2 regions of the Mycobacterium sp. IDUB_3 genome follow, and region 2 is predicted to be linked to the other one. Evidence: riboswitches for the same ligand, from Rfam matches in the RefSeq annotation. Region 2 holds a riboswitch; the other holds the start of a gene.
The links. Region 2 has a riboswitch for magnesium ahead of ACZYVJ_RS00020 (Rv1535 family protein). Riboswitches for the same ligand answer to the same signal wherever they lie in the genome.

Region 1: another riboswitch for magnesium. It lies ahead of ACZYVJ_RS15700 (hypothetical protein); the one in region 2 lies ahead of ACZYVJ_RS00020 (Rv1535 family protein).

What each region holds. Positions count from the first base shown of each region.
Region 1 covers NZ_JBVAXZ010000001.1:3,396,612-3,402,013, forward strand. The annotation lists gene ACZYVJ_RS15690 (acyltransferase family protein) at 1-1,428, shown strand, start outside; gene ACZYVJ_RS15695 (O-methyltransferase) at 1,431-2,090, opposite strand; M-box (ykoK) riboswitch at 2,203-2,375, shown strand; gene ACZYVJ_RS15700 (hypothetical protein) at 2,614-2,829, shown strand; gene ACZYVJ_RS15705 (NRAMP family divalent metal transporter) at 2,944-4,752, shown strand; partial or broken gene ACZYVJ_RS15710 (NADP-dependent oxidoreductase) at 4,747-5,402, opposite strand, start outside.
Region 2 covers NZ_JBVAXZ010000001.1:18,765-24,166, reverse strand. The annotation lists gene ileS (isoleucine--tRNA ligase) at 1-1,562, opposite strand, end outside; gene ACZYVJ_RS00020 (Rv1535 family protein) at 1,934-2,185, opposite strand; M-box (ykoK) riboswitch at 2,463-2,647, opposite strand; gene ACZYVJ_RS00015 (NAD(P)H-dependent flavin oxidoreductase) at 2,830-3,954, opposite strand; gene ACZYVJ_RS00010 (carboxymuconolactone decarboxylase family protein) at 4,141-4,710, opposite strand; partial or broken gene ACZYVJ_RS00005 (non-ribosomal peptide synthase/polyketide synthase) at 4,832-5,402, opposite strand, start outside.

The sequences.
Region 1 (5,402 bases), 3.4 Mb from region 2:
TTCGCCACCTTCCTCATCGCCACTGTGGGCGCACTGGCCTCCGCGGCGCTCGCCATCGTCATGACATCGGATGGCACCCGCGACCGGATCTACTTCGGCACCGACACCCGCGCGCAGGCGTTGTTGGTCGGCGCCGCGTCGGCCGCCCTGCTGGTGCGGGATTGGCCGTCGATGAACCGCGGCTGGTGCATGATCCGCACCCGATGGGGGCGCCGGGTCGCCCGCGTTCTGCCGCTGCTCGGGTTGGCGGGGCTGGCGGCGGCGACGCACTACGCCACCGGCGCCGGCAGCGAATTCCGGCACGGCCTACTGATCGGGGTCGCGATCGCGGCGGTGATCGTGATCGCACCCGTCGCGCTGGAGCAGCGCGGCCTCGTCGCCCGCGCGCTCGCGTTGCGGCCGCTGGTGTGGCTGGGCACCATCTCCTACGGCGTCTACCTGTGGCATTGGCCAATCTTCTTGGCGCTCAACGGCGAACGCACCGGGTGGTCGGGGCTGCCGTTGTTCGCCGCGCGTTGCGGTGCCACGCTCGTGGTGGCCGGGGCATCGTATTGGCTGCTCGAACAACCCATCCGGCGCTGGCGACCGGCGCGGGTGGCACTGCTGCCGCTGGCGGCGGCGGCCGTGGCCAGCGCGGCCGCGGTGACGTTGTTCATGATTCCGGTGGGCACCGGGCCCGGTGTGCGCGAGGCCGGACTACCGCCCGGCGTCTCGGCGGTCGCGGCCGTCTCGCCGTCGCTGCCCGGGGGAAGCCGGCCGGGGCCGCGAGATGGCAACCGGCCGTTCACCGTTTCGGTGTTCGGTGACTCGATCGGGTGGACCTGGATGCACTACCTGCCCCCGACGCCGGGGTTTGCGTTCCTCGACCACACCGTCATCGGCTGCAGCCTGGTGCGTGGCACGCCGTACCGCTACATCGGCCAAACCCTGGAGCAACGATCCGAATGCGACGGCTGGCCGATTCGCTGGTCGAGGCAGGTCGGCCAGGACCAGCCGGACGTCGCGCTGCTGGTCATCGGCCGCTGGGAAACGGTGGACCGGGTCAACGAGGGCCAGTGGACCCACATCGGCGACCCGACCTTCGACGCCTACCTCAACGGTGAGCTGGAACGGGCGCTGACCATCGTGGGTTCCACCGGTGTCCACGTGGTGGTCGCCACCGTGCCCTACAGCCGGGGCGGTGAAAAGCCGGACGGCCGGCTCTATCCGGAGGACCAGCCGGATCGGGTCAACCTGTGGAACACCATGTTGCGCAAGACCGTTAGCCACCACCCGAATGTTGCGATCCTCGACCTGAACAAGAAGTTGTGCCCCGACGGTGTCTACACCGCCAAGGTCGACGGCATCAAGGTGCGCAGCGACGGCGTCCACCTCACCCCCGAAGGGGTCAAGTGGCTGACGCCGTGGCTCGAGGAATCGCTGAGGTAGTTCTAACCGCTTGTGCGGCAGCTGATCTCCATGCTGTCGCTGTCGCGAACCTGGAAGTTGAAGCTCACGTAGCCGTTCTCGAGGTTGCGCACCCGGTCCAGATACGGCGCCATGTCGGCCGAGCTGGCGTTGTCGGCGATGACCAGCACACCGGGTGACAGGCGGGGTTCCAGCAGCTCCAGCACGGGTAGGTACAGGTCCTTCCAGCCGTCGAGCAACACGAACTCGACCGGCCCCGTCAGGTCCGAAAGCGTGGACAGCGCGTCGCCTTCGAGGATGGTGATGACATCGTCGAGGCCGGTCTCGGCGAAGGTCTGCTTGGCCGCGGTGATCTTGGTCTCGCTGAGTTCGGTGGTCACCACCCGGCCGGCGCCGTTGTCGCGCACCGCGGCGGCCAGGTGCACGGCGGAAATGCCGAAAGACATGCCGAATTCGACGATGGTCGCCGGGCGGGTGGCGCGGACCAGTGAATAGAGCAGCCGGCCCGCCTCCGGTGTCACCGGGATGTAGAACTCGCTCATCGCTTCGGCCCGCTCCTGGGCGGTCATCGGGCGATCGAACGTGCCGCGCCGCTCGCGCAACAGCGGCATCTGGTTTTTCGACTCGGCGTACATGCGGTCGAGCGTCGAAGCGACCCGGGCATCCTGCAACGTTGTGGTCATGGGACCGAGCCTAGGCGCGCAGGCTGGGCGGGCGCTGGGAGAGCGGCGCAGGGTGTCAGGGATCCGTTAAGCGTTTGACGAGGCCGCGACCGCGGTGTCACTATGGACCCCGCAAGCACCTCGGTAGGTGAGGCGTCTGCATGGATACAGGCCACTGACCCCGAACGTCGAGAGACGCCCCGGGTCAGGACAGCTCTTCCCGGACCCAAGGGTTGAGCCCAAGTGGCTTCTGGAATGTTCCGGATACGCCGTGCAGTGCCGAAGCTCCGACGAGAGGGGTGCGACCCGCGGCATGTGCCGTGCGTCATTCCTGCCTCTTTCGTTCAGGTGATGTGGTGACACCCGCGTGTGTCTTGGCCGTGAGGAGGTGAGGGCGAGATGAGTCCCGGCGATAGTCCCTATCCGAAATCCGTCTTGTCCCGATCCGGTTCCGGCATTTCTTTCACCGCCTGACCTCTCCTGGTGCTGCGCGGCTGACACGCCGTGCCGACGCCGATCGGGCCTCCGTCAGGAGAAGAAGATCATGGCTTTTGTTATCACGCACCGTTTTTCCGCTGCTTCCCGGATGCGCGGCCGCTCGATGCTGCGTGCAGGCCGGTTGGTGGCCAACAGGTTTCACCTGCCGGCCAGCCTGACCCCGCAGGAGCGGGCCAACATGTACGTGTCGAGGATGCCGATCGCGATGATCACCGCGTCGCTGGGTGGCCACGCCTCGGGTTCGGACAGCAACCACCGTTGAAACACTGCCTCGCCGACGGGTGACCCAGCGCGCCCGTCGCCGAGGGCGCGTTGAGTGCCGCGACCACGACTGCCTCACCGCGAGGTGAGAACTGTTCGAGATAGCGAGGATTCGATGACTTCGATCGACACCGGCGGCGGCCGCCGCGACGCCGCGTTCGGCCGGACCGATGCCGCGCCGGAAGACGCACGTCGCGAGGCACAAAGCCCGACCGTGCTGGATTCCGCGCACGTCGGCGACATCGTCGGCGCGTTCGGGCGCATTCGGCGCGATGGGGACGGCGGCTACGGGGCGTTCAGTGGACGGTGGCGCCGCCTGCGCACACTGGCCGTCATCACCGGTCCCGGGCTGATCGTGATGGTGGGCGACAACGACGCCGGTGGCGTCGCGACCTACGCGCAGGCCGGCCAGGACTACGGCATGGGCCTGTTGTGGACGCTGGCCCTGCTGATTCCGGTGCTGTACGTGAACCAGGAGATGGTGCTGCGGCTCGGTGCGGTGGCCCGGGTTGGGCACGCGCGCTTGATTTTCGAGCGGTTCGGCAAGTTCTGGGGCGCCTTCAGCGTCGGTGATCTGTTGGTCCTGAACGCGTTGACGATCGTGACCGAATTCATCGGCGTCTCACTGGCTCTCGGGTTCCTGGGCTGCCCGAGGATCGTCGCCGTCCCCGCCGCGGCCGTGCTGCTGTTCGCGGTGGTGGCCGGCGGGTCGTTCCGCCGCTGGGAGCGGCTGATGTTCCTGCTGATCGCGGTGAACGTGTTGATCTTTCCGATGGTGTGGCTGGTGCATCCGACCCCGAAAGCGGCCGTCGCGGGTCTGATCCCGCAGTTCCCGGGTGGGCTCAACTCGACGGTGCTGCTGCTGGTGGTCGCCATCGTGGGCACCACGGTCGCGCCGTGGCAGTTGTTTTTCCAGCAGTCCAACGTGGTGGACAAGCGCATCACGGCCCGCTGGATCCCTTACGGGCGAGCGGATTTGGCCATCGGAATCTTCGTGGTCATGGTCGGCGCGACGGCGTTGATGGCGGTGGCGGCGTTCGGATTGACCGGCACCACCGATGCGGGCCACTTCACCGATGCGGGCGCGGTCGCCTCGGGACTGTCGAAGCATTCGGGCGGCACGCTGGGGGTGCTGTTCGCGATCATCCTGCTGGACGCGTCGCTGATCGGCGCCAACGCCGTGGGCCTGGCGACCACCTATGCGGTCGGTGATGCCGTGGGCAAGCGGCACTCGTTGCATTGGAAGATCAGCGAGGCCCCGCTGTTCTACGGTGGCTACGCGATGCTGCTCGGGGTCTCGGCGGCGGTGTCCTTCAGCCCCGACCACATCCTTGGCCTGGTGACGCAGGGGGTCCAGGCGCTCGCCGGTGTCCTGCTGCCCTCGGCCACCGTCTTTCTGGTGCTGCTGTGCAACGACCGGGCGGTGCTGGGTCCGTGGGTGAACACGGTGCGCCAGAACATCATTGCGTGGACAATCGTGTGGTGCCTGGTGCTGCTGTCGCTGGCGTTGACGGCCGCCACATTCTTCCCGGACCTGTCCACCGCCACGCTCGAGGAGGGCCTGGCGGGTGGAGCGGTGCTGGGCGTCGTCGGCGGCGCGGTGATGATCCTCGCCGGCCGGCGACACCGCAACCTGACCGACGCCGAAGCCATCGTGCGCACACTCGGCGGCGGCCTGGACCCGGAGGAGGTCGACGAACTCGACGAGGCCTCGTCGCTGACGCCTGCCGAGCGGCGGGCCTTACGTCGCCAGGACCGGGCCGGCTGGCAGACTCCCAACCTTGCGTTGCTCGATCGGCCGGCAATGTCACCGATGCGCCGGGCCGGGCTGTTCACCCTGCGGGGCTACCTGGTGGTGGCGGTCGCCTTCGTCATCATCAAAATCGTGCAGGCCGGTGTGGTCGGGCCGGCCGCCTCGCTGTGAGTTAGTCGGCAGCAGAACGATTTTACCGTGGGTGTGCCGCTGCTCCAGCTCGGCGTACGCGTCCGCTACCCGGTCCAGCGGGTAGGTCGCGGCAACGTCGAACTCGATGGCGCCGGAAACGATCAGGTCGGCAATTTCGGTGAGCACCTCGGGCGTCGAGGCCTCCATGCTGCCCTCGGTCTTGGCGCCCACTTCGCCCGCTTTCTGGAACGAGATGATGGTGTCGATCCGCTCGGGCGCCACGCCGAGATCGACGGCGAGCTGGACGTAGTCCGGCCCGAACAGGTCGATGAATGCGTCGATGCCATCGGGCGCCGCCTCGCGCAGCCGCCCGGCGAGCCCGTCACCGTAGGCGACCGGGATGACGCCATGCGCGCGCAGCCAGTCGGCGTTGCCTGGCCCGGCGATGCCGAGCACCCGCGCCTCGCGCAGCACCAGGAGCTGCACCACCAGGCTGCCCACCCCGCCTGCGGCGGCCGACACGGCGATCGTCTCACCCGGTTGAGGCGCCACCGCGCGGACGGCCGCGTAGGCGGTCGCCCCGACCACGTAGAGCGAACCCGCTGCCTCCCAACTGAGTTGGGCCGGCTTGCGGATCAATTGGCTCACCGGGACCGCGGCGTGGGTGGCGTGGCTGGACCGGCGCAGGC
Region 2 (5,402 bases):
CGGGTCAGCTCGTCGATGAAGGGCCGGTGCAGGTTGGTGGGCCGCACCCCGAAGTCGCGTTCGAGTTCGTCGAGACTGCCGTAGGCATCCACCCGCGGGTACGCGGGGTCGTCGGACTTCCACACCGGAATCGGGGTTCCCCAGTAGCGGTTTCGCGAGATCGACCAGTCGCGGGCGCCCTGCAGCCACTTACCGAACTGGCCGTCCTTGACGTGCTCGGGATACCAGGTGATCTGCTGGTTGAGTTCCACCATGCGGTCCCGGAATTCGGTGACCGCGACGAACCACGACGACACCGCCCGGTAGATCAGCGGATTGCGGCAGCGCCAGCAGTGCGGGTAGGGGTGCTCGTAGGTTTCGTGGCGCAGCAGCACCGCGCCGTTGGCCGCGGCGGGACCGCTGCCGTTCTTCAGGTCGCGGATGATGTGCTGGTTGGCGTCAAAGACGTGCTGCCCCTGGTAATCCGGAACCGTGGCATCGAAGCGCCCCTTGGAATCGACGGGCGTGACCGGGGTGATGCCGACCTTGCCGGTGGTCGCCATGTCGTCCTCGCCGTAGGCCGGGGCCATGTGCACGATGCCGGTACCGTCCTCGGTGGTGACGAACTCACCGGGCAGCACCTGAAATGCGTTATCCGTATCCATGAAGTACGGGAACGGCGGCAGGTAGCGGGTGCCCAGCAGGTCGGCGCCGCGGTGGGTGGCCCGGATCTCGGGCTGCTCGCCCAACTCGCGGGCGTAGGCGGCCAGCCGCGGCTCCGCGAGAACAAAACGCTTGCCGTCGGCCGTGACCTCGACGTAGGTCACGTCGGGGTTGACGGCGACCGCCAGGTTGGACGGCAGCGTCCACGGCGTCGTCGTCCACACCAGCAGGTGCGCGCCGTCCAGCGGACCGCCGACCACCCTGAACCCGACCGTGAGGGCGGGGTCCTGGCGGCTCTGGTACACGTCGTCGTCCATCCGCAATTCGTGGTTGGACAGCGGCGTTTCGTCGCGCCAGCAGTACGGCAGCACCCGGTAGCCCTCGTAGGCCAGGCCCTTGTCCCAGAGCTGTTTGAACGCCCAGATCACCGACTCCATGTAGGGCAGGTCCAGCGTCTTGTAGTCGTTGTCGAAGTCGACCCAGCGCGCCTGGCGGGTGACGTAGGCCTGCCACTCGTCGGTGTAGCGCAGCACGGATTCGCGGCAGGCGTCGTTGAACGCGGCGATGCCCATGTCGTCGATCTGCGATTTGTCGTTGATGCCCAGCTGGCGCTCGACCTCGAGTTCGGCCGGCAGGCCGTGGGTGTCCCAGCCGAAGCGGCGCTCCACCTTGTAGCCGCGCATGGTGCGGTAGCGCGGAACGATGTCCTTGACGTAGCCGGTGAGCAGGTGCCCGTAGTGCGGCAGCCCGTTCGCGAACGGCGGGCCGTCGTAGAACACGTATTCCGGTGCGCCGTCGCGGCGGGCGATGCTGGCCCGGAAGGTGTCGTCGCGGGCCCAGTAGTCCAGCACCTCGAGCTCGAGCGCCGGGAAGTCGGGCGCTCCGCCGGCCGGCTTGGGGTAGGCCTGGACGGAGTCCACCGGCTGAGCCTCGAGGCCAGCTTCGGGGCCGGTTGTGTTGGTCACGATGCGCGTTGTCTCCTGTGCCACGGTGCAAAGCGGGGACGACGACGCGCTGGCTGCGCGAGCGCCGCGGTACCACCCCGCTTGCCGCGCTTTCGCGTGGCCACTCGATGACGGCTGTGACGGGCCTACCCGTTCGGTTCTACTGAGCCAGGACGGCTGTTCTTCCGAAGGCTCCCCGGTGATGGCCGGATCGACGCCAGTAAGACGATTCTACGAAGACCCGCAAATCCGGGCGCACTCCGAGGGGTCGCCTGGCCGCAGAACTAGGTCTGCGGCCAGGCGGCCCCTTGGAGCACGAGTTGCGCGACGTCCATCGGAGTTCGGCTTCAGGCCCGGACTTCGAGGACGCCAACCCGCCACAGCGCGGCGTACACGTGACGCAGCGGGACGCTCAGCAGGCGAGCGGCGCCGTCCACCAACGGGTCGCCACCGGCGCCCAAAAGCGGGGTGCCGGCCCGGCGGCGGCCGTTGGCCACGGGAGCCGGGGCGGGTGCCGGGATCGTGTCGGTGTCGCGCACCACGGTCAGCGTGGGGGCGGGAGCTACGGTGAGCACTTCGTCGTAGAAAACTGCGGTCATCATCGCCTCCTAGAGGGGAGATCCAACGGGACTGACTGGACTGATGTGTCCCGTCCCTCGCGATCTCAGAACGCTTGGCCGATAAGCACTTAGCGTTGCGACGACTCAGCCGAGAAGGTCGCGCCGGAGACCGGATCGGGACGAAACACAGTTCGGACTTCGGTCCGGACTATCGCCAGAACTCATGTGTCCCTCACCTCCTCGCGGTCACGACGCATGCGCGGGTCGCATGCAATCTATGCGCAGCAGAGGAGCAGAACCCGACAACCGTCGGAGATCCGCACCCCACTCGTCAGAGCTTCGGCACCACACGACGTGTCCTGGCCTGAAAAACAATCCAAGCCGGAAGCCACCTGGGCTCAACCCTTAAGCCGGGAGGAGCTGTCCTGACCCGGGGCGTCTTTCGACGTTCGGGGTCAGTGGCCTGTATTCGTGTAGACGCCTCACCTATCGAGGTGCTTACCCGACCGATAATGCACGACGGGTATGACGCGGTCAAATCCCTGGATAGCGTGTCGGACATTCTGTATGCATTCATTAGGGGCGCGCACAGCATTCGGCCAGGTTCACGGTGCTGAGCTGGGCGTACGCGCGCCGGCCGTCAGGAATCCGTCAATTCCGCGCGGTTGCCCGGCCGCCCCGAATCACTTCTCGACCAGGCCGTCGAGCCGGCCGATGGTGTCGATGAACTCTTCGACCATGTCCAGCACCACCGAGCGCGTCGGGCGGACCCGGTCGAGCGAACCCACCACCTGCCCGACGAAGTAGGTGGCTAGCTCACGCGCCTTGGCGCCCTGGTGGGCGGCGGCGGAGTTGATGCGCACCTGCGGCTCGGTGATCAGCGCGGTCTGCAACGGCATGCCCAGCGGATCCGGGTTTTCCGGCCGCTCCCACTCGTCGGTCCAGGCCGTGCGCAGCATCCGCGCCGGCTTGCCCGTCATCGAGCGCGATCGCACAGTGTCCGACGAGCTGGCGGCCAAGAATTTCTCCTTGACCACGGGCACGGTCTCGGCCTCTTCGGTGGTCAGCCACACCGAGCCGCACCACACGCCCTCGGCGCCCAGGGCCAGCGCCGCGGCGATCTGACGCCCACGGGCGATTCCGCCGGCGGCCAGCACGGGCACCGGCGCCACGGCATCGACGACCTCGGGCACCAGGACCATGGTCGCCACCTCGCCGGTGTGCCCGCCCGCCTCGGTGCCTTGCGCGACGATCAGGTCGACGCCCGCGGCGGCGTGTCGTTGCGCGTGCCGGGTGGTGCCGGCCAAGGCAGCCACCAGCACGTCCCGGTCGTGGGCGCGGTCGACGAGGTCCGCCGGGGGCGGACCGAGCGCGCTGGCGATCAGCCGGATGTTGTTGGAGAAGGCGACCTCCAGCAGCGGCTCGTAGGTCTTGGGCGAGATGTTCAGGCCGCCCAGCGACGCACGCGGTTCCCCGGTGGCCGCGGCGACGCCGTAGCGGGCCAGGAGGTCGTCGACGAACGCGCGATGTTCGTCGGGCAGCAGGGTGCGGGTCTGTGTGGTGTCGATGCCGCCTTGCTCGGCACCGACGTATTTGGGCGGCAGCAGCAGGTCGACTCCGTAGGGCTTGCCCCCGGTCTGTTCCTCGATCCAGGTCAGCTCGCTCTGCAGGCGTTGGGGGCTGTGCGCGGTGGCGCCCAACACCCCGAAGCCACCCGCATTGGTCACCGCTGCGACCACGTCGCGGCAGTGGCTGAAGGCGCAGATCGGGAATTCGACTCCGAGCATCTCGGCGACCCTGGTTCTCATTGCCCGACGCTAAGAGTTATCGACTGCTAAGTCAATCGGCCACGGCGCGTGGGCAACTCAGGCGCGCACGCCGGAGCTACGACTGATGGGGGCGACCCGCTTCGCCCGGCTGCGCCGCGCTCGCGATCGCCCTAAGACCGATGGGGGCGACCCGCTTCGCCCGGCTGCGCCGCGCTCGCGATCGCCCTAAGACCGGGGCGACCGGCCGTCCGGCGGCCAGCTCGACACGCCCTCTTCCAGCGGCACCTCGAGGCTTTGCAGGATCGACGCCACCATCCGCCAGGCACCGATCACCGTCACCAGTTCAACGAGAACCGTTGTGTCCCCGTTGAATTCGCGCTCGCATGCCAGCCAGCTCGCTGCGCTCACCGCGCCGTCGCGCACCACGTCGTCGGTGGCCGCGAGCACGGCCCGCTCGACCGACCCGAACCCGGCGTGGTTCGGCCAATCCCGCACGCCCAGCAGGTCGTCGGCCGGAACGCCGAGCCGGGATGCGACCCGCCAGTGCTGCGTCCATTCGTAGTCGCAGGAGGTCAGCCAGCCGATCCGCATGATCGCCAGCTCGCGTAGCCGCGAGTCGAGGGTCCCGTGCCAGAGCATGGTGGCGAGCAGGTCGTTGATGCCACGCGCCAGTGGCGGATGGTTGAGCAGCACCTGGAAGATGCTGAGCTCGGCCATGTAGTTGGGGACGGCCGCTTCGTCGGCGGCGGCCTTGGCTTCGTCGAGTGGCAGTCGAGGCAGGCGCGCTGTTGTCATCGGATGAGCACTCCTCCGTGCTGGCGGGACCGTCGCGTTCTACGGTCATGGTAGTCAGCGGAATGCCCAGCGACGACGAAGTGGCGATTTCGCGCCGAAATACGTTACTGCCCAGGGTATTTCACAGCAGACCGAGCAGTTGCAGGTCGGTGATGTATTTGACGATCACCGCCGGACTTATCTGCGGGATGTCGTTATCGGGGCCGATTTTGGCTTCTTGCACCGCGGCGCGGAAACCGTCCGTCGGCGCCAGGCACCCGCGAGTGGGGTCCGCCGGCGGCACGTGCTGGGCGTTGCGCAACTGCAGCAGCTGCAGCACCGACTGGTGGCGTTGCCGTTCCGGTAACGCGTGCAGGGCGGCCTCCATCCGGTGCAACCACTCGGTGAAGTCGTCGATGCGCTGCACCGGGTAACCCGCGTCGATGACCCAGTCGACGTACTCGTCGAGCCCGATGCCGTCGTCGTGCGGGTTCATCACGTGATAGGTCTCGAACCCGTCCAGCACCTGGGCGCCCAGCGTGCAGATCGCCTCGGCGACGAACTCGACCGGCAGGGCGTCGAAGTGCGCGCGCTGCCGGTTGCCCTGCGCGTCGAGCTCGTAGAACGAGCGCGGTGCGACCCCGCTGGCGACCACGCTGTGCACCATCCGGGTGAACATGTCCGACAGGTTCAGCTGGCCGGCGTAAGTGGTG